4 regions of the Alicyclobacillus tolerans genome follow, and region 2 is predicted to be linked to each of the others. Evidence: riboswitches for the same ligand, from Rfam matches in the RefSeq annotation. Region 2 holds a riboswitch; each other region holds the start of a gene.

Region 1 (5,312 bases), 990 kb from region 2:
TCAAAACCTACACCAGGAACCTGATGCCCCCACCAATAAGGGACACCCAGTTGGGTACGGGCTACAGCAATCACTTTGTTAGCCTCTATTTTCCACTCTGGCAAAGATGACGAAGGAGAGGTTGCAGAACTCAATCCATTTGTGTTTACAGTCGTATTTGCTGAAAGATCCGATGATGCAGTGTTTGTTGAAGAAGGAGCAACTGTTTGAGTACTATCGGTTGTTACCAGATGGACAAACCTGCTACTCGTGGTCAAAAAAACATCTTGACCTTGCCAATCAACCTCATACCAGTAGTTGTTATATTTTTTTACCAACGGTGCTTGCTCCGATAATTCTAATTTACCTACCACAGGAGAATAGATAGATGGTGAGCGAAACATGTCTACCCAACCGTGATTCGTCTCTACATATTCGCTGGAATTGGACGACAGATTTGCAGCCCAAACTTCGTTTGGCTGAACAAAGGCGAGAACTGTTGATGCAGCTGCCAAGACGCCAGCGCCTTGCCAAAACCATTTGGCAAATCTGTTGTTTTTCACAAAATGCACCTCTTTTTTATTTTATTATTTAAAATTTTCTGTTATATAAGTTTAGCAAATAAAATATAAACTTTTTAAAAATCTAACCAGTGATGGCTTTCTACAAAATCATCACTGTGCAAAAATAAACGGCCCAATTTGTTCAATGGTTGGTTGATCCCAGACCCAACTGTTAGAAGCGGTTTTGGATGGATTATAAAAAACATACGCATTAGGTACTAGATTTTCATGGTTGTCCAACACATCTTCGGCAGCGGTCCAAGCGCTAGCCACAGGAGTCTGATAGATAAAACCGTTCGTGGTACAAGTAAACTGCGCATAACCGTTCGTTTTCTGGAATATTACCCCATAAGCAGTGTTTGGGTAATCTGGATTTTGCATACGATTCCAGACAACATCCCCCACTGCAATTTGAGCATTGAGCGGGGTACCCTGAGCTTCAGCAGAAATTAAATGGGCTAACCAATATAGATTACTATTGTACGTAGCCTCTGAATCATCAGCATTTGCGGTTGGAGATGAACTTGAATTTATTTGGTTGGTGTTGGCCACAATAGAAGAAGATGTACGGCTTGAGACTGGCAAATTCAGTACTGTGCCAATCAACATATCGCGCGGAGTGACCTGAGGATTAGCTGCTTCCAATGAAGCTAGAGAGATATGGTAGGCTTGAGAAATTTTCCATAATGTATCGCCTGCTTGTACGGTGTACGTTGACATCGTATCTGCATGGGCAACCGTCATATGTGTGGCCGCAAAAAAAGATACTGCTACGACCGGAGCAGCGATTTGCAAAGTTCGCTTCTTTAAAAATTGTTTTTTCAACATAATGTGTAAACGACTCCCTCTCGAGAATTGCCTCCGAGGTTAGCTGTCGGGTTCAGGCGATCGAGTACGCCTGTCCAAATTTGGATTCACCCCTAGAAGGCGATCGGGCAATTGCATCATTCCCGCACCTTCATACTGAAAATCCCCCGTACGCTGCTATCAGCGATTCGGCTTGAAGCAGAAGATTACTAACAAGCTAACATAAAAAATTATTGAATTCATTCTAAAATAATTTACTTGATTACCATTTTTTATATAAACATTATCATTTTTCTACCTCATTGACTGATTTCATCATGATTTTTCCATGTTAGTTTCCATCGAATGGAAGTATCGCTCAACCACATGCCTAGCAAAATGAAAAAAGCTCCGAACCATGTGAAGAAACCTAACTTCTGCTGATCTAAAAGCCAAGCCACAAGAGCAGCGAATACCGGTTCTAACGTAAAAATAACTGCAGATTGAGAAGCGCTCAAATAACGTTGAGCAACATTTTGAATCCAATAAGCAATAGAGGTACCCATAATGCCGTTGACAAGCAGAGAAATAACCACTTTGGGCTGCAACCAATTTGCCAGATTCCATACTGAATGAGGGTAGACCAAAAAGGAGTATATTGAAAAACAAATTGACATGGTTGCAATTTCAACAAAAGCCAGATAGAGAGGTGAGATGAAAGGGGCTGCCTTTTCTACCATGACGATTTGTAACGCCATAAACAACGCACAAAATAAACCTTCCAGGATGCCAGGTTGCATATGAATTAATCCTGGTCCACAAAGTAGATATAAACCGCCTGCTGCGAACCATGTTCCCACCCAGACACGGACACCCATTCTCTTTTTTTTCTGAATAACCGAACTGATAAACGGTACCATGACCACTGAAAGTCCTGTCAAAAAGCCACTTGTTGCGGGTGAAGTAGTCTCTAGTCCAAAAGTTTGCAAGGCATAACCAAGCATTAATACCAGACCAATTCCTGCACCTATCCACGTCGATTGCCAATTCATTTGTTTTCGCAGGTCACGTTTCCAAAACACGAAGGGCAGCATACAAAAACTAGCTAATAGAAAGCGGATCGCCAAAAGTGGCAGGGCAGGTACATCCGAAAGTGCTGATTTCGTTAAAGTAAATGTTACTCCCCAAACCAATGTAACTAGGATTAAAGAAATCAAAGCTATAGGTTTATTCATATGTATTGTGCCTCTTTTCCCAAACGAGAACTGCAAACCTAAAGATACGGTAAAAACTCTGTCATGAAAAGAGAGGCTGGTGCATAGTCTGAATGACAAACCAGCCAATCCAATTCATTATTTTTCGATAGGGGTGAGCAATTGCTTAAGCCAGGTATGATGCCGGTAACCATTTCAGCTCTGATTGCCTCGCTGATTGCCGATGGAGCTACTACATTGGTTCCTGCTTCTCATCAGGAAACTACTACCCTGTTTCCGAAAGCGAATTCAATTTATATCAATAATGAAAATTCTAATTTACAGGCGCAAAATAAATCACAATGGCTAAAAATTAGATTACAAAAAAAAGAAAACTCTAAAAAATCGTTCATGACAAGTCTTCATACAGACCATCGGTTTATGCAAAAACATGTGGTAACCACCATCAGCAAACGAAGATTACCATTTGAAACCTTTATAGAAAAAACAACTCGTTTGCCAGTAGGTCAATACCACGTCTTGCACTCTGGCGAAGAAGGCATTGCTGAGATTAAACAGGTGCGCGTTTTTTTAGATGGTCGTATGTTGCAACAGGCCGAACACGTTCAAACCATCCGCCCCCCAACTCCCCGTGTTCTCTTAGAAGGGATTGCTCCAGTTTTACCACCTATTCAATCCCAAACTTACAATCAATCTAATCCTGAAAGTACGCTCAGTACGAGAAGCAGCAATAATTTGCAAAGTGCCGAAACTTTAACGGTGGTTGCTACGGCATACGTTGCAGGCGGAATTACTGCAACAGGAAGACCTGCTGAACCAGGCGTTATCGCGGTCGATCCGTCTGTCATCCCCCTCGGTTCGGTGGTCTATATCCCTGGATTTGGAGACTTAATTGCTGCCGATACGGGAGGCGCTATTCAGGGAGATCGAATAGACATCTGTATGGCTACCGAACAAGAGGCGTTGGATTTTGGTAGAAGGACACTCACACTGTACGTGCTGAAGCCTGGTTCAGCATCCTAAGTTCAAATCCCTCACCGTAAATTTAGCAGATGATATATGAGTAACGCCGGCTCGAAGGGAGCCGGCTACCATGAGGAAAAGTTGGTGCTTCATACAAAAGCAGAACTTACCACCACCAAGCCCATGGCCAAAATGCAGCTATAGCAAGCCAGGGCAAGAAAAAGAATGGCCACCATGCTTCTTCAACGTCTTCCTGCGATCCGTTCTTGCGGGTTAAGACTTCGTATTGTGCTTGCTCTTGACAATTGGCTGGCTGCCATTGACCACGCAAAGGGCGCAGGTAGATTCCATCGTTAGTGACGGAATGCAGGATACCGTGATGGATGGCTCCATTATGAGTGCGAACAACTACACGCTGCCCCACATATGGTGTGACATGCGCACGAGTCACCATGTCTACTCTCCTCCTATAGAGTGAATTTCCACAAAACTGGTTTGTGGTCATCTACACTCTACGCGAAGGAAGGATTTGGACATCACGATATTCGTCCACATGGACGAGCGGAACTTGGCATATTTATAGATAAATTGTGTCATCCATCATGTCAAATGTGCTATTGATCTAAAATTCATTCCACCCCAGCAACGAGAGAGAAACAATTTACCAACCCATTCTTTCCCGCAAATTAATAATTTGTGCTATATGGTGTCTGTTATGCCAAGAATAAACACCGAGCGCTTTATTTAGGTCCCACACCCCACTTACAGGATGGACAAAAGTACGTGTAAAATCTTTATCAGACATATTTTTGAGTAAAATGGACCAACGTTCATGAATCAATGTAAACAACTGCAACGATGAAGCAATGGGCACATGAACGTCAGGAAGTTCTGCCCATAAGTTTTCTTTGACCGCCATGATTTGTGGATTATCTTCGGTTAAAGCGCTCTTAAATCTTGCATACACTAACATATCGTTTTCAGCCAAATGATGGACAATTTGTCGAATCGTCCAGCCTCCATCACGATAGGGTATGTCCAACTGTTCTCCTGATAATCCTTCAACAGCATGATTCAGTTTGGAAGGTGCTTCAACAATATCTTGAATCCACTTCCCCCTATCCAATTCTGTTACATTTTCAACGAATACAAATTTTCCGATTGGATAGCGAATATCCTCCATCAGTCTGCCTCCTGAGATGCTTTTTCTCTATTCTTTGCAGATCACTTTGCAGAAGAATACATCATTAACCAACTGTTTTGCCAGGTTCCTTCATGAATTTCATGATGTTGTAAATACTTCCATTTACGAAAACCCGCTTTTTCATAACAGCGGATAGCTCTTACATTCCATTCAAACGGATCAGCCACAATTCGATGAACTTTGCAATCCCATTCTAGATATTGCACCAATGATGTCACTAATAAAGTACCTATGCCCCGATTCCAAAAAGAAGTCTCACCGATGAATAGATCTATACCATAAATCAATTCTTCCTTACGTAACCCATATTCATTTTTTTGTTGATCGGGTAAAGCGTAAAACTGGACATAGCCAATATTTTCTCCTCTATATTCAACTATGCAAGCTGTTATTCCACGGAGGTTTTTTGACCCATATAACCTGGAAATTTTAGCCATATTATAGGATTGATCTCTACCTTCGTAAAATTCGAGAACTTGTGATTGAGAAAGCCATTTGACCAGCAGAGGGTAATCTTGCATTGTTAATAATCTTACAGACAGCAAGTCTTTTTCGAATAACATTACAACCACTCCAACTATACAAATACAAAAATCGCCTTTT
Region 2 (5,312 bases):
ATGCCTTGCAATCTGCTCAATTGACCAAAGCAGAAATTTCTGCAAGAAAACAGGCGTGGGAGTATATGGACGTCTTCTGCAAGTATATCCCAGGATTTGAGAACGCTTATTTAGTGCAAACAGGTCCAGCTATGGGAGTGCGTGAAACCAGACACGTACTTGGCAATTACATACTTTCCGGTGAAGATGTTGTGAACGGTATTCGACATGATGATGCAGTAGCACGGGGTGGCTGGCCCATTGAGATTCATCGACCGGGAAAACCAGCGGAATATCTTTCCATTAAGAATCAAGCATACTACGACATACCTTTGCGTTCACTCACCGTACGTGGTTTCAAAAATCTTTGGTGTGCCGGCCGAATTATTTCTTGTGATGCATTAGCTTTTGCATCTGTTCGAGTCATGGGTACTGCATTTGCCACTGGCCATGCTGCCGGAGTAGCAGCTGCCTATTACGCGGCTACAAAGAAGTATGATGTCACTGCTATTCGTCAGGAACTGATTCAGCAGGGAGCTTTGATATAATCCCGTTGAGGCTAGCAAGCTAGAAAGACTATCTGCAGAACTTCAGAAAATGGGGGAATTCGCTGTGCGCAAAGCTAAAGTATACGTGCCTGATACGGTAGCTGTAGAAGCGATTGACATGCTGCGGCAAGATTTTGAAGTTGTCTATACCCCCAAAGAAAATGCTGTTACGCCTTTGTCTGAATTGCTGGAACGATTGCAAGATGTGGATGGCCTGCTTGTATATCCACGCGTTCCGATTGACAAGAATTTATTGGATCAAGCACCAAATTTAAGAGTAGTAAGCAACATAGCTGTAGGGTATGACAATTTCGACTTATCGGAAATGGCGAAACAGAAAGTGGTTGGCACCCATACTCCTGATGTTCTGACTGAAACTACAGCAGATTTAGCCTTTGGCTTACTTCTCGCCGCAGCAAGACGCATACCTGAGGCGGATGCTTTCGTCAAATCTGGGCAATGGCATGCTAACGTTCCGAATTTGCTGGCGGGTACAGATGTGTATGGGAGGATAATAGGAATTGTAGGCATGGGACGAATCGGCACCGCTGTAGCACGCCGAGCGTTGGGTTTTGGTATGCGCGTTCTGTATTACAATCGGAGACGCCGGTCAGATATTGAGAACACCATGCATGTGCACTATGTTCATTTAGCCCATCTTTTGCAGACGAGTGATTTTGTAGTTGTATTGACCCCACTGACTGAAGAAACGGTTCATTTGATTGGTCGATCACAGTTAGAGCAAATGAAACCAAACGCATATTTGATTAATGTAGCCCGAGGGAAAGTAGTAGATGAACAGGCTTTGATTTTCGCTTTACAAAATGGTTGGATTCGCGGAGCAGGTCTTGATGTTTATGAGAACGAACCCTTGCCATCAAATCATCCATTTTTACATATGAACCAAGTTGTCACTTTACCTCACATCGGGAGTTCGACAGTGGAAACACGCAAAGCAATGGCACTATTGGCAGCAGAAAATTTACGCTGCGCCTTGCTTGGCGAAAAGCCACCGCACATGGTTAATCCTGAAGTATGGGATGGTAAATAGTCACTGTCCAACAGCGATCAATCCAACTTCTTGATGGCTCTTTCTTCTTGTCCAATCAAGGCAAGTCTATTTAAATAGAAAAAAATTTTCATGAGGTGGCTAATTTATGGTAAAAAGGATTGACCAACCAAGCGATATTTCGGTATACTTCCGCCAGACGTCGACATAAAACGCCGAACCCTCTTGGCGTCGGGGGACGGGGGACATTCTTTTTTGGGGCGAATCCTAAAGAGCTGAATATTCTATTTTTTCTATGCTTTTTTGGTAGGGCGCTCACAAGCTGCGGCCCGAGCCCGTCAACTAACCTCGTAGGTGCACAGGGAGCTTAAGTGTGAAAAAAACAGTTAAATTTGCGCTGTCTTTTGCTGCGTTTGCAGCCATGAACACATCTGTCGTTTTTGCCGCCACCACATCTTTCACAGTTCAACCCGGAGATTCCCTCTACCTTATTGCTCAACGCTATCACACATCTGTTGCCAGCTTGAAAACTTTAAATCATCTCAGTGGAGACCTGATCTTTCCTGGTCAGCATTTGGAAGTAGAGACCAGTGATGTTGCTGGCGACTTGCAACCTGCAACAGTTTCTACACAAGTGGTAACCGTTCAACCCGGACAGAGTCTTTGGTCCATCAGTCAAGCGCATGGTGTTAGCCTCAGTCAGCTTGAGCAATGGAATCACCTCACCAACAATTCCATCTTGCATGTAGGAGAAAAAATTCAATTAAACGGCCCATCTTCATCTTATGCTACGGATAATCTCAGTGCTCGTAGTGGTGGACCCATGTCGACCAACTTGTCAGAGGCCGTATTAGGAGAAGAGATTGCCCAGTACGCCAGGCAGTATGTCGGCTACCCTTATGTGTATGGTGGAATGAGTCCCAGTGGCTTTGATTGCTCTGGTTTTGTCAAGTTTGTCTATGCGCATTTTGGTATCTATGTTGATAGAACCAGCTATGGACAATTTGCAGAGGGTGTACATATTTCTGAATCTGACTTGCAACCGGGCGATTTGGTGTTTTTTGACACGGACGGACATGGACCTTCCCATGTGGGCATTTATTTAGGTGACGGTGAATTCATCAGCGCACAAACTCCAACTTCAGGTGTTCAAATCGCTTCGCTTTACAATGAGTATTATTGGGCTCCCCATTATATTGGTGCTACAAGAATATACTAATCTAATGGTCTTGAAATGTGATTGAAATTGGCTGTATTTGATTTGAAAAAAGGGTTCGGAGTGCATCGTTTGTGAATGCACTCCTTATTTATGCATGGACAACTCCTTTTATGCTAGGCATAAACCGTTTCAGGCTTTTGGCAACAAGTCATACCATACTGTGAAATGTGCCGAGAAGGAGGTTGTCAATCATGGGTGTATTTGGTGGATACACACAGTGGGCAGTCGTATTTCTCATTATCTTTGTTTTGTTCTTCTTGCTTGTCCCAACTGTCAAAGCAGCAGGTTGTGGCTGTGGCTGCGGTGGAGCCTGCGGTGCACTGTATTAAGTGTAAAACTAGCGCCGGCGGGAGAAGACAGGGTTGTCTCTCCCGATTTTTGTTTGGAAACGTTGGTTGTGACAGGAAAATGTCAAAACAAAGCGAATCGATAACATGCGTCAGTAAAATGTTGATTACATAGCGGACTTAATGGAGAAAGAGCAAAAAAATATCGCATTCATCTTTTGATATTGATTTTATGTAGGGAGGTTTGCCAACTTGGTTTCTTATCAAGTTCCTCAATGTCGTGAATGTAAATCTCCGCTAACAGTCGTTGAGCACCATATTCATGAATATATGCGTCAAATACGCCCGAGTGGCAAAGCGGACAAGCCATTTAAAGGGTCTTTTCGTCATTATACGAATGAAATTTTAAAGTGTGAAAAATGTGGACAACGTTATTTGGCTAGAAGAGATGAACTAGGGCGCTTTTTAAGAGGGAAAAAAATAACTCGACCCATTGGAGCGCTAAAGCTTTGAATACTTGCTAAAGTTAGCAGTGCATGGTATGACCTGCGGTTTGGCAATCTAAATGAAAATCGTGCTGATTTTGCAGTGAGGAAAAAAGTGACATGGATTGATATAATCGGTCAGTGCGTAAATTGAGTGCAGAGAGGATGAAGTCACTGTGCAAGTTGGCCTAATTGGTCTCGGCAAAATGGGACATAATCTCGGATTAAATTTGATGGATCACGGTCATGAAGTCATAGCCTACGATATTAGCCAGGATGCAAGACGTACTTTTGAACAATCTGGTGGTCAAACGAAAGAAACCATTGCCGATTTGGTACTTTCTCTCAACCAACCACGCGTTATATGGGTTATGGTGCCGGCGGGAAAAATTGTCGATGAAGTGCTTGAGCAAGTGGTTGTTCATTTAGATGCTGAGGATATCGTTATCGATGGAGGTAATTCACATTACCAAGACACCTTGCGTCGAGCGAAAAATTTATTCTCTAAAGACATATACTTTTTTGATGTGGGAACTTCGGGGGGCACTTCGGGTGCGCGCCATGGAGCCTGTTATATGATAGGCGGCGATAAAGAGAAATTTGCACAGATTGAACCTCTTTTTCGCGATACGGCAGTGGACGAAGGCTATTTGTACACGGGCAAAGTCGGAAGTGGACACTACAGTAAAATGGTGCACAACGGAATTGAATATGGCATGATGGCAGCTATTGGAGAAGGATTTGAGGTGCTGCACCGCAGTGGTTTTGAGTATGATTACAGAGCTTTGGCGCACGTCTGGTCGCATGGCTCTGTTATTCGCGGTTGGTTGATGGAGCTGACAGAGAAGGCGTTTGAAGAAGATCCGCAACTCGATTCTATTCGCGGTGTTATGCATTCTTCAGGAGAAGGAAAATGGACGGTTGACGAAGCCTTGAATTTGGAAGTTCCTACACCTGTGATAGCCATGGCCTTGATGATGCGTTATCGATCACGTGAAAATGATACGTTTACCGGCAAAGTGGTTGCAGCTTTACGCAATCAGTTTGGTGGACATGCTGTGGAAAAAGCATAACCATCCATATCTTTCTAGCGCGATCGAGATAAATAAATGAAAAGATGGATTTCTATATCAACTGCCACGGGTGCATTCCTTGGCAGTTGTATATTTTGTAGAATATGATGTCCAGCGAACAGGTTGAATTTCTTAGGTAACATACTTATAGTTAGATAGAGTTCATGGAAAGGCATAAGGAGGAGACGGGATGGGACCAATCCAACGGGTGCTCGCTGATGAAAAGTTGCAGTCGTTCGTCGGCCAAGAAGTCTATTTGCATCTGGAAACTACCAACGGAGCTTACGCCGGGAACAATCCCAGTGGCGGCATGGCCGTGTGTGCTTATATTCGCAATGTAAAAGTGAAATTTTCGCGTGCCTCCATTACCGGTCTTGGCCCCTATCGTGCGGGTATGAAAATGGACGGTGGCTGGATATATGCAGAAGGACTGACGGATTGGGAAGAAACGTCTGACGGGAAATTGCTCTTTGCAGGTTACGACAATGAGGGCAGGTTGGCTGTTTCTCTGGAGATCAGCAAAACACCCTTTCGTGTCTGAGATAGGCCAAAAGTGAAACTGTTCTGAGACCGTCCAGAAAAGAGAGGAGTTGGTAAAATGGAACGCGTAATGGTTGTGTTGCCTCATCCTGATGATGAAACGTTTGGATGTGGTGGTACAATTGCAAAGTTTGCCAAAGAAGGTGCGCAAATACTTTACATGTGTGGCACT
Region 3 (5,312 bases), 460 kb from region 2:
TTTCTCATGTCCAGTTTCGATATGAACAAATAAAAGAGGTTGTAAGCTTGTAATATGCATCACCACCGGCTGTCGCTCATAGACAAGGTTAAGCACCATATGATGCATAATCTTTCCACCCACTGCTAACTTTGTCTGTCGTTTCGCACGCCATGGGAAAACTCTTGCTCGTTGGCTAGAATGCGTAGAATAGGAAAGGAGACCTGCGCCATTCCGTTCAAATGGATTAACCACCACTGCAGATGAAAAACGATTCAACAAGATTTCTTTACGAATAGGGAGTACCCATGGAGATTTCATATCGTCCAAATTCAGTTTGGCAAAGGAAATAAACTGGGCTAGTCCATCTCTTGTACGAATAAACGAAAAACGGTTCTCTCTGATTTGCGGTTTGTCCATTATACCTGTTCGCACTAATTTTTCCATATCATTTTGACTCACCAATTGCTCTACCATAGACCAATAACGTTCAATCATGGGATGAATAATTTGTTCCAGACTACCACTTTTTTGGTCACTCGCATTTTCCGCTGAGGCTATACTCCCTGCCATCCAGTCAAGGATAACTTTTCTCCAGCCCCATTCGGCTTGCTGAATCTCTCGGCTTTTCCAAAATTGTGCCGGCCAATCATGCAACGTATTCGATTCAGGTTCATTAAGAGCTTGAATTGAAGTCGCTTGATGCAAGGTTGCTGGATTTTTTGTTCTTTCAGCTATCGTACGACTTTCAGTAGAAATTTTGGCAGATGGTTGAGTTGATGAAATATTGGAAGACGGTGATGTGGGATGAGATATTTTATTCACAGAAAGTCATCCTTCGCGATTTCTCATTATCGTTTGAACAGGAGAAAAAGATTGACGATGATGGGGCGTAATACCATAAATATTCATAGAATCAAGATGTTGAGAAGTGCCGTAACCCACATTATTTTCCCAATCATAGAAAGGGTATTCCTTTGAAAGATTTTTCATGTAACGATCTCTCCATTCCTTCGCCACAATAGAAGCGGCACCAATGGATAAGCATCGTATATCCCCTTTAATAACGGACAGAGTTAGTGAGTTCACTCTGTTTTGTAAACTATCATTTCCATCTACCAATACCCAGTCTGGTGTCCATTTTAACCCTTGAACAGCCCGTTGCATAGCTAATAAACTAGCTTGACGTATATTCAAATGGTCAATTTCTTGTACACTAGCCGCCCCTACTGAAATATCGAGAGCAATTTCCTGAATTTTCTCCAGTAAAACCTCTCTTTTTTTGGCGGTCAACTTTTTCGAATCTGTGATACTCTGAAGTTCTGCTATTGGAACATCTGGAGAAAAAATAACAGCTGCTGCAACAACAGGCCCCGCTAAACACCCCCTACCTACTTCGTCTACTCCTGCAAGTAAAACTTGTTTTGAACCTACAAGCCAACGTTCCATTTGCCAAGAACGAACCAGCATGTACACCACCTTTGATTTTCAAACTTTATCCTTTCAATAAAAAGCAATTTTGCCATATCAACTTAGCAACCGTTTAACATTGAAAAGACACTGCTTATTCTATCGAGATCATCAATAATAATCTATCCGTTAATGGCTGATTCATTCTACTCAGCACTCTATTCTTCCCCGTGTACCCATTCAAAAGACACTCTGCCCAGTTTACCCGTCTGCAGCTCACGAAGTAGAGACTCTGCCATACGTTCTAAATCCGGACGCGCACCAGACATTAACATGCCTTTCATACGGGTCATTTTTTCAAACAAATCTAAAAACGCTTCCGCTCCTTCAGGTTCATCGAGAGAATATGAAGCATAGGAGCGCGCTTCAATTTGCCATCGTTCTTCAACCAGATGCGGGTAATATCGAATTAAGAATTGTAGTGCATGTAACGCCAAATCTACATGATCTAAAATTTCTGGTTTTATAGCCCCACTCATAGCCAAGAGATACCCATCTTCAGGGGAATCTATTTTGGGCCAAAGCACTCCAGGGGTATCCAGCAATTCAATGCTACCTATACGTACCCACTGCTGGGCTTTTGTAATTCCCGGACGATCACCTGTTTTTACAGCAGAACGTTTAGCCAATCTATTGATTAACGATGATTTGCCCACATTGGGTATACCCACCACCATAGTACGCAGAGGACGTGGTCGCATGCCCCGACGCGCTTCCCGTTCGCGTTTAGCCTTAGCTGCCATTTCTAAAGCAGGAATAATCCGCTGTACTTGACTACCCGTTTGCGCATCGACAGCTATAGCTGAAATACCTTGATGTTCAAATTTCTGCAACCATTGCTTCGTTTGGCTTTCATCTGCCAGATCCTTGCGAGTCATCACAAGCAAGCGTGGCCGTGCTCCAATTAAATCTTTCAGCAAAGGGTTGGAACTGGCCATTGGCAATCTCGCATCGACTAACTCAATAATTGCATCAACCATTTTTATGGAAGCTTGAATTTCCCGACGTGCTTTGGCCATATGTCCAGGAAACCACTGAATCGTTTGCAATATCTTTTCACTTCCATCACATATAATTTTCTGTTGAAATCAGATCCGATAAACTACCACAGATGAAACGTATACTGAAATACTAAAACTAAGAAAGGGCCACCCGGCCCTTTCTTAACGCATTTACTTTTACTAACGCAAATCAGCGTACGGCTTAAACTAGCGAATTTCTTTAATGCGTGCAGCCTTGCCAGACAATCCACGCAAATAGTACAACTTCGCTCGACGAACTTTACCGCGACGCATAACTTCAATCTTTTCTACCTTTGGAGAGTGTAATGGAAATGTTCTTTCTACACCAACACCATAAGATATTTTGCGCACAGTATAGGTAGCACTGATGGCTGAACCACGACGCCGAATGACCACGCCTTCAAAAACCTGAATACGCTCACGCTGACCTTCACGAACTTTCACGTGCACACGCAACGTGTCTCCCGGGCGGAAACTAGGAATATCTGTACGTAATTGTTCCCGCGCTACTTCTTGAAGTAAATTCATCTAGGATTTTCCTCCCTTACCTTCGACGTTCATGCTTGTTTGCAAGCAGCGGACCGTCGAGATCACGCGCGATAATATACCATATAAATTCATCAAGGTCAATTTTTTAAAAATTTCACCTAATATAAAATGGTACAATAGAACAGGTAGTCGTACGACTACCTGTTCAAAATGCATGTATTAAGATGGAGACGTGCGAGTAGAAAACTTTACTTTTAGCTTTTTGTCTTCGTCCAGCATTTTAGAGACTGAATTCCGTGCTTGCTGCGAGGAACGCATCTTCCTCAAATGATGCAAAATCTCCATATCTCGCTCCCACTGTGGGAGCTCTGCATGTTTGTTCATGCTTACCAACTCCCCGATGGAAAAGTCCATCGCGGCATTCCTAAAAAGAAGCATTTCTTAAAAGTTACAATTGACGATTACTCGCCACCATTGTAAAACTGCCCGCAACGCTTACGGAGTTAGCTGACGGGTTCGGGAGCAGGCATTCCCTACATCAGTGAAAGACTGATGATTCACCCCTGTGATTGGGTTCTCCGCTTCTCTTAGGAATTCAGCGACGGCATACTTTATTATATGCCTCTTTGCTTGTTTTGCCAACTGATGAGCATATCTGAAATGATATAAACTCTAATCTTTGAATTGTTTTACAAGTGACAAAGGAATGTTTACCTTGGCGTATTTTTTATTCAGGTTAAACAGAATGGTGTCTGTAGAAATTTGTATAGGTCCCACTTCCGATATAGAACCCACCGAACTCGTTTCTACTTCACGAATTTGACCACTGCGTTTTCCGACCATGACCGTCATTAAAACATGCGAACTGGCTGGAAACACTTCTCCCGCATCCCATGTGGCTAATTTTTCCACATCCACACCAGGGACAATCATGGTGAACACCCAGCAATACTCGTCTACCACATATTGTTGAGGCTGCAGATACACAGGCGTTCCCATCTTCTCTACACCTTCTAGCACTTTAGCATACGTTTGAAATACATCGGGGCTTGGCAAAGGATCAGAAGGTGTCCAGTGACCATTGACAAACGAGAATGCGGACTGCCCTTGCTGAAAAAATTGAATATTCGTGTCTCCCTCATGTACACCTAACGAAACTTCATTTGGTTTTTCAACTGAACCATAGACGGTAAATGATGGATTTATAGAATTATCAACTAAATTAACACTAGCCTTAATTTGATATTGATGAAGTTGAAGCCCCTTGTGAATAGCCGTCTGAATGATGGGCCATGCTTCAGCATCCGTTTTCGCTAAAGAAATGGGTGGCACTTGATTTAAGGTGGTCAGAGGTTTTGGCGAACATCCAACCAGTCCAAAACAACCAAGCAATGCAGCTACAATCCATAGCTTATTGGACTTCATCTGCTTTCACCCGCTTTCTTCTGTCATTCAAGCGCAGTCCCCAGCCAATGAGACCAATGATTATAAAAATACCAATAGAGACTGGGAGTACTGGCGTATACGAACGTTGAATGATTAAATATTCACCCGTTCCGTATATTGAAAGAGCTAAATCAACCTTACCTGGTTGCCAATGAACAGGCTCTACATTGACAACGTTGGTTCGATATACACGCCAATTTCGATAAAGTTGATGATCTCGATATAGATAAGAAGAGAAATATCGAGTTGGCACGTCTCTCATCGCACTTGGATCATCCGTGATAATTTCAGGTGCTCGATTTCCAACAGAAGGTAATACAGCTTCAAAACGCAACGAGGAACCAAGGGGAGCCTCATATACTGTACGAAACTGTCCTGCACTATTGACCGACAAAATATAGGCTCTTTGAGCGTTGACAAAAATAGCATCTGGTCCACCCTTGGTAAGCGGACCAATCACAATATCATGCGGTAGTGATTGTGTCAACGAAGCATGGAAGCTAGCTACTACTTTATTTTGAGTTAAACTGACAATTTGCAGTAAATTGGCTCCTTCGAGCAATACCTGATTGGCGCCTGGTCGAGTAAATGAGCCTTCACCAAGAATAATTTGCGTTTTGACTGGAACTTGCACTGTATGACCTTGCCAACTTCCGGTCAAAAGTCCTCCTTGAATCTGCAAGGGTGGATTTGCAGGTGTAACATTTGCGTCAGATAATAATTGATTCCATTGCTCTTGATCTTGCTCCCAGGTTTGTGCAGCCAAAGCCAGAAAATTGCCTGAATAACTGGCTGGTTCTAAACCTAATGCTGCGGCGCTGGCAGGTGAAACTGGAGCCGTCAAATACATAATGGCATGTTGATTGACAATCTTCCAATGTGAAACTGACAAGGGGAATGTAGGCG
Region 4 (5,312 bases), 1.2 Mb from region 2:
TATGAACCACATTCAAAACTTCCTATGGATTCTAAGCAGCATTATTATCAACAAATGATGAAAGCTATTGTAGGTTTTAAAGTTGAGATTGATTTAGTTGAAGGTTGCAAAAAATTGAGTCAGAATAAACCTTTAGCTGTTCAACAACGTGTAATTGAACAATTACAGGCGAAAAATGATTGGAATGACGTCCAAGTTGCTCGCTGGATGCAGAAAAATATTGTTCAAAAATAAAATCAATCTTCTTCAAATGACAGTGGGAAGGAATATCCTTATTATACGCGAAAGCCTATCCGTGTGTATGGATAGGCTCGCTAAGAATTATTTTCTAAACCAAAGGTTTTCCTTGCTTACTTCATTTGGCCGGATAATTGACTTTCTGCATATGCGACCAAACGTTTGGTGATTTCCCCACCTACGGAGCCGTTTTGACGTGAAGTCGTTTCTGCTCCGAGATTAACACCAAACTCATTTGCAATCTCCCATTTCATCTGATCCAGGGCACGGCTTGGTACGAGTTTTTCGTTGTTGTTTGCCATTTTCAGTTCCCCTTTCAAAAATGATTTTGGACTGCAAAGTTATTATGTGAGAAGTTTAGTTTTCTATACACAGATTAAAAAATCGAAGGGTGACAGATTTGATTCGATTGCGCGGACATCATCTTTTATGCATGCTTGGCTTTCGAGGAATGGGTTATTCAAAAGAATTCGTGGAGCATATGAAGAATGTTTATAACCAATTGAGAATAGAGCCACAAACAGAAGTACTTATTGTCACGGGACCAGATGAATTGTGTCATTATTTTCCTGATAATCAATGTTATCATTGTGAAGATAAAAATGTTGCAGATCGCGATCAACAGATTCTAGTTAAATTAGGATTACACTCTGGTCAAAAACTGGCTTGGCAGTCAGTTGAAAGTAGAATTCGTCAGCATATGCATCCTTCGGATATAGCCGTACTTTGTAGTACGTGCAGTTGGCGCTCCTATGGAGTTTGTGAAGAAGGAGTTCAAAGAATTAAGGAAGGTTATTCATTATTACCACTCCCGAAAAAGTCAGTTTGAAATCTGATTTTTTCATTTTTTAAGCATTCCAATCTTCAACGATTAATCATATGTTGAGCCGTTAATCGAAGTCGTTCTAACATAAATTCCTGAACAGAATGGTCTATCCCAATTTGATTGAGTGACTCTTCCATACAACGTATCCATTCGCTCGCATGAGCTTGAGTAATAGGATGTGCAAGATGTTTGGCTCTTAACATTGGATGACCATACATATTTGTATAAAGCGAAGGCCCTCCAAAAAATTGAGTCAAAAACATCAATTGCTTATCACGCACAGGTTTTATGTCTTCTGGAAATAGAGGACGTAGGAGTTCATTTTTTTGGACTTTTGTATAAAATATGTCAACCAGATTGGCTATTGTATTTTGACCGCCAATCGCTTCATAAATAGATTTAACTTCCATACTCCAATAAGCCTCCTGCTTTTTCATTCAACCGTATATAATTTTGCTGCAGTATGCAAATTATTGGTGAAACAAGACATAAAGCAATCCATTGATGTGCGAATTTTGATCCAGTCAGTATTCCTACAAAAATGAAAAGAGAGATTGAGAAAATACTGGTCAAGTTTAGGGGTTTTTTCGTATAATGGGTCTACATGATGAGAAAGATTGGTTAAAACTGGGGGAGACGGGAGGCAATCCATGCAATTGTGTGATTTAAGCTTGAGATATGTGGCTGGATTACTTACCGAACTTGAAAATAAACGTTTTGAGCGCCATTTACAGAATTGTGAAAAATGTCGGCAAGAAGTTGAAGAATATGTATCTTACCGTAATCTCATGATTCAAGAAAACAAGAATCAGCAAATTACAGAAACAGACACGCTACTTACTCATGCTAAAGTGTATGTATTTCCTCAACGGCACTTACAAAATCAATCTCGAATGGGTAAAATATTTGGTTTAAAAGCTCGTTCCTTTTTTATAAAAGTACCCCAATCTATTGCGGCTTTAATGGTAATTGCTGTTGCTTTCTTTTCATTTTGGGCACATCTGCCAGCCCATCAAGTGGTCGTCAAAGCTGAGGGAATTGTAACTCGAGAAGTACCTCATTCCGTAACGGTGAAATTTGATTCAGTTTTGAGTAAAGCTCATGAATTAGAAAATCGTTTGGAAAACTATAGACTTCTTTCTAACTATTTTGCAATGAAATTATGACAAAGTGTTTGTTAGCATAAAGTCCGAACCAAAAAACAGCCGAATCCTATTTAGGGTACGGGGGATACAATTTGGGGTGAATGCGCCAACGCGCATGGGCGACCTCCGTCCTAACCCGTCAACTAACCTCGGAGGCAAGGGGAGGACTTTATGAAAATAAAAGCAGCCTTATTGGCTTTAACATCCATTGCAGTATTTTTGCCTGCTACCAGTCAAATTGCAATGGCAAAAACTTATCATCGTACACCCATTTATTCGTTTTCCAGCAATAGCTACGTCAAATCTCAATTGGCGTATAACGGTCAACTACCTCCAGGAGTCACTTATCAGCCATCTGTTCAACCGTTAGCTGGAATTCACGCGACACCAGAAGAGAAGTTTCAAGCTATATTGACAGTAGCAGAAAGTAAGTTAGGTACTCCCTATCGATGGGGGCATAACGAAGATAGAGGTCAGTATGGCTTTGACTGCTCTAATTTTACAGCCTATGTTTATCATCATGCGCTCGGCTATGTTATGAGTGGAGCTTCGCAAGTACAATATCACGATGTAGGTTGGCAGGTACCTATTTCGGATATGCAACCTGGTGATTTGGTTATTTTTAACCATGGTGGTCATGTTGCGATTTATATTGGAAATGGTCAGATGATTGAAGAAGGCGGCGGTTTGGGTAAAGTAGGTATTGCACCTTTACATCCTGGAACGTATTGGTACAATCACATCACTACTGTCAAACGTATGTTTTAAAAGTGAAACTTTCTATAGGGCTTGTTCCTCTCGTCATCTTTAGATGACTTTAATATGTTGCCTTATGGATAAACAGGTTTTTTCTTTCTCCTGTTTACATTTGGCAGAACATATTACAGGGGGACAAGCCCTTTTTTTTATTCATGACTCCACAAGTTCTTCATAACCATCGGACAAATACTTCAACACCTAGAAGGCCACTTTTATTAATCTATGACGGAGAATAGGAATCGGGTGAAAGTGGTGTTTATCGATTGCTCAAAACTACTCAATCCAAATGGTTAACATTATCTACAGCCGCTGTAGGAGCCATCTATGCTGCAGGTTTTTTCTATACGGAACCGACAGTTCAGGCATTAAATCCACAGATCTTAGATCAAAAAAATGCAAGTGAGTCCAACAAGGTATTCCATCAAATGGGAAAAGAACATCACGAGACTAGGTCATTCCACAAAGCATTATCATCAACAACAACTTCTGCAAATCATCAAACATCAAATTCAGACAAGTCTCAACATAAGAGCGATAGCAGTTCTCTTTATAAGGACGGTATTTACCAAGGAGTGGGCACGAACGCTTATGGTAGCGTCGGTGTTTCTGTAACGATACAGAATGGAAAAATCACTCAAGTGCAGATCACTCAATGTACCACTCATTATCCACAATCCGTTATTGATCCGGTTTTACCAAACGAAGTTGAAGCTAAGCAGACGTGGCAAATTGATATTGTCTCTGGAGCCACAGCAAGTACTCAAGATTTTGCTATGGCTGTCTATCAGGCTTTGCAAGCTGCAAAGGCTTAAATGGAGGAATTTATCCTGAGCAAAGAACTTCAACTCTATCATCATCAAGTGCTTGCTTTAGGTACAAAAGTTGATTTTTGGGTTTCCATAGAGGGTAATTCATCTGAAGATGTTAGAAAAAATTTGCAACAAGCAATTTCAGTTTTCAACATCGTAGAGGAAACCTGCAGTCGTTTTCTTGAACACAGTGTGTTACGACGTCTTTCACAACAAATTGGTGAGGATGTTCAAGTACCTGTTCTATTATTCGAGGTTATCCAATTCAGTTTAGAATTGGCCAAGATGACTCATGGACGATTTGACCCGACCATAGGTGGATGGCTAGAGAAGGGTGGTTTTGTCACAAATTATTTGACAGGAAACAAATTGGATTTATGCGAAAACATAGATTTTAATGCTTCCTATCGTGATGTAAAGCTTGATGTGGAGAAAAAAACCGTTCGCTTAATGAAACCGCTCCTCTTGGATGTGGGAGCTACCGCAAAAGGGCTAGCACTTGATTTGGTAGTTCATTGTTTTTCTGAATATCCAGGATTTTGTATCAATGCTGGTGGAGATGTGATCGCCAGAGGTATACAACCTAATGGTGAGCCGTGGAAGATTTCTATTCGCAATCCGTTTTCTCCAGAAAAGAAAATAGGATATTTACTTTTTTCCGATGCTATGTCTGTATGCACTTCTGGAGGCTATGAACGTCTTAGTCCCGTTATTAAGGGAGAACATCACATCATCTCTGGAGTAGATAAACAATCTCCTCACCATGTAGCAAGCGCTACAGTTATGGCTCCAAATGCTATGTTGGCAGATGGTTTTTCCACGGTGATGATGCTCCTGTCCCCTCAAGAAGGATTCCTTCGTCTGGAAGAGGCAGGTATTGAGGGATTACTTGTTTTATCTGACGGAAGTGTGCAAATGTCTAAAAAAATGGAGGACTATTGGCATTGCGAAAAAACAAACGTGTTCCAAAACGAAAACAACAAGTAAATTTGCATTCATTAAAAAAATATATGTCTACTCCTAAAGGGACTTTAATGGTCATTCTACTCCTGTTATCTGTTAGTAACTTTTTAGCGAGTGGCTCATTGACGGGAATTTTTCATATACTGATTGCTATCGTTTTTGCAGTTTTTATCGATGGCATTGTAGCCATATGGCGTGCCTATCCGCGAAAATTTTCCGATGGAGCATGTATCAGTGGGTGGATTATTGGGTTGATTTTAGGAGTTCAAGAATCGATTTGGATTATTTTTGCAACTGTGACACTGGCTATGGTGTCAAAACATCTTTTAAGCCATGGTCGAAAACCTGTTTTCAATCCAGCAGCTTTTGCTCTATTATTGGCGGTTTGGTTTTGGGGGGCTCAGGAAAGTTGGTGGGGGGCGTTTTCAGTTCAATCATCCTGGTGGATGATCATTCTTATAATTACAGGTTTTTGGATGACCAATCGTGTTCGGAAATTTCCACAGGTCCTATCTTTTCTTGCTACTTTTTTTTCAGGAATGCTCATTCTTGCTATATTTCATTGGGGTTCTG

The links. Region 2 has a riboswitch for cyclic di-AMP ahead of ACOJUR_RS05185 (C40 family peptidase). Riboswitches for the same ligand answer to the same signal wherever they lie in the genome.
Region 1: it holds a riboswitch for cyclic di-AMP, as region 2 does, so the genes downstream of both, ACOJUR_RS10190 (cell wall hydrolase) here and ACOJUR_RS05185 (C40 family peptidase) in region 2, are expected to answer to the same signal.
Region 3: it holds a riboswitch for cyclic di-AMP, as region 2 does, so the genes downstream of both, rplS (50S ribosomal protein L19) here and ACOJUR_RS05185 (C40 family peptidase) in region 2, are expected to answer to the same signal.
Region 4: it holds a riboswitch for cyclic di-AMP, as region 2 does, so the genes downstream of both, ACOJUR_RS11225 (C40 family peptidase) here and ACOJUR_RS05185 (C40 family peptidase) in region 2, are expected to answer to the same signal.

What each region holds. Positions count from the first base shown of each region.
Region 1 covers NZ_JBMGNK010000002.1:2,026,724-2,032,035, forward strand. The annotation lists gene ACOJUR_RS10185 (C40 family peptidase) at 1-542, opposite strand, end outside; gene ACOJUR_RS10190 (cell wall hydrolase) at 654-1,370, opposite strand; cyclic di-AMP (ydaO/yuaA leader) riboswitch at 1,383-1,553, opposite strand; gene ACOJUR_RS10195 (DMT family transporter) at 1,649-2,563, opposite strand; gene ACOJUR_RS10200 (G5 and 3D domain-containing protein) at 2,705-3,565, shown strand; gene ACOJUR_RS10205 (LSm family protein) at 3,672-3,959, opposite strand; gene ACOJUR_RS10210 (YfiT family bacillithiol transferase) at 4,167-4,688, opposite strand; gene ACOJUR_RS10215 (GNAT family N-acetyltransferase) at 4,730-5,272, opposite strand.
Region 2 covers NZ_JBMGNK010000002.1:1,040,604-1,045,915, forward strand. The annotation lists gene ACOJUR_RS05175 (FAD-dependent oxidoreductase) at 1-527, shown strand, start outside; gene ACOJUR_RS05180 (2-hydroxyacid dehydrogenase) at 592-1,578, shown strand; cyclic di-AMP (ydaO/yuaA leader) riboswitch at 1,740-1,907, shown strand; gene ACOJUR_RS05185 (C40 family peptidase) at 1,910-2,755, shown strand; gene ACOJUR_RS05190 (hypothetical protein) at 2,947-3,084, shown strand; gene ACOJUR_RS05195 (hypothetical protein) at 3,295-3,555, shown strand; gene gnd (phosphogluconate dehydrogenase (NAD(+)-dependent, decarboxylating)) at 3,704-4,600, shown strand; gene ACOJUR_RS05205 (YojF family protein) at 4,791-5,141, shown strand; gene bshB2 (bacillithiol biosynthesis deacetylase BshB2) at 5,199-5,312, shown strand, end outside.
Region 3 covers NZ_JBMGNK010000002.1:1,499,565-1,504,876, reverse strand. The annotation lists gene ACOJUR_RS07405 (hypothetical protein) at 1-804, opposite strand, end outside; gene ACOJUR_RS07400 (ribonuclease HII) at 811-1,449, opposite strand; gene ylqF (ribosome biogenesis GTPase YlqF) at 1,608-2,498, opposite strand; gene rplS (50S ribosomal protein L19) at 2,658-2,999, opposite strand; cyclic di-AMP (ydaO/yuaA leader) riboswitch at 3,438-3,571, opposite strand; gene ACOJUR_RS07385 (hypothetical protein) at 3,633-4,385, opposite strand; gene ACOJUR_RS07380 (hypothetical protein) at 4,372-5,312, opposite strand, start outside.
Region 4 covers NZ_JBMGNK010000002.1:2,217,172-2,222,483, reverse strand. The annotation lists gene ACOJUR_RS11250 (FMN-binding negative transcriptional regulator) at 1-234, shown strand, start outside; gene ACOJUR_RS11245 (alpha/beta-type small acid-soluble spore protein) at 351-539, opposite strand; gene ACOJUR_RS11240 (DUF1284 domain-containing protein) at 629-1,066, shown strand; gene ACOJUR_RS11235 (globin domain-containing protein) at 1,102-1,473, opposite strand; gene ACOJUR_RS11230 (anti-sigma factor family protein) at 1,714-2,229, shown strand; cyclic di-AMP (ydaO/yuaA leader) riboswitch at 2,257-2,378, shown strand; gene ACOJUR_RS11225 (C40 family peptidase) at 2,380-2,976, shown strand; gene ACOJUR_RS11220 (FMN-binding protein) at 3,231-3,779, shown strand; gene ACOJUR_RS11215 (FAD:protein FMN transferase) at 3,780-4,763, shown strand; gene ACOJUR_RS11210 (RnfABCDGE type electron transport complex subunit D) at 4,721-5,312, shown strand, end outside.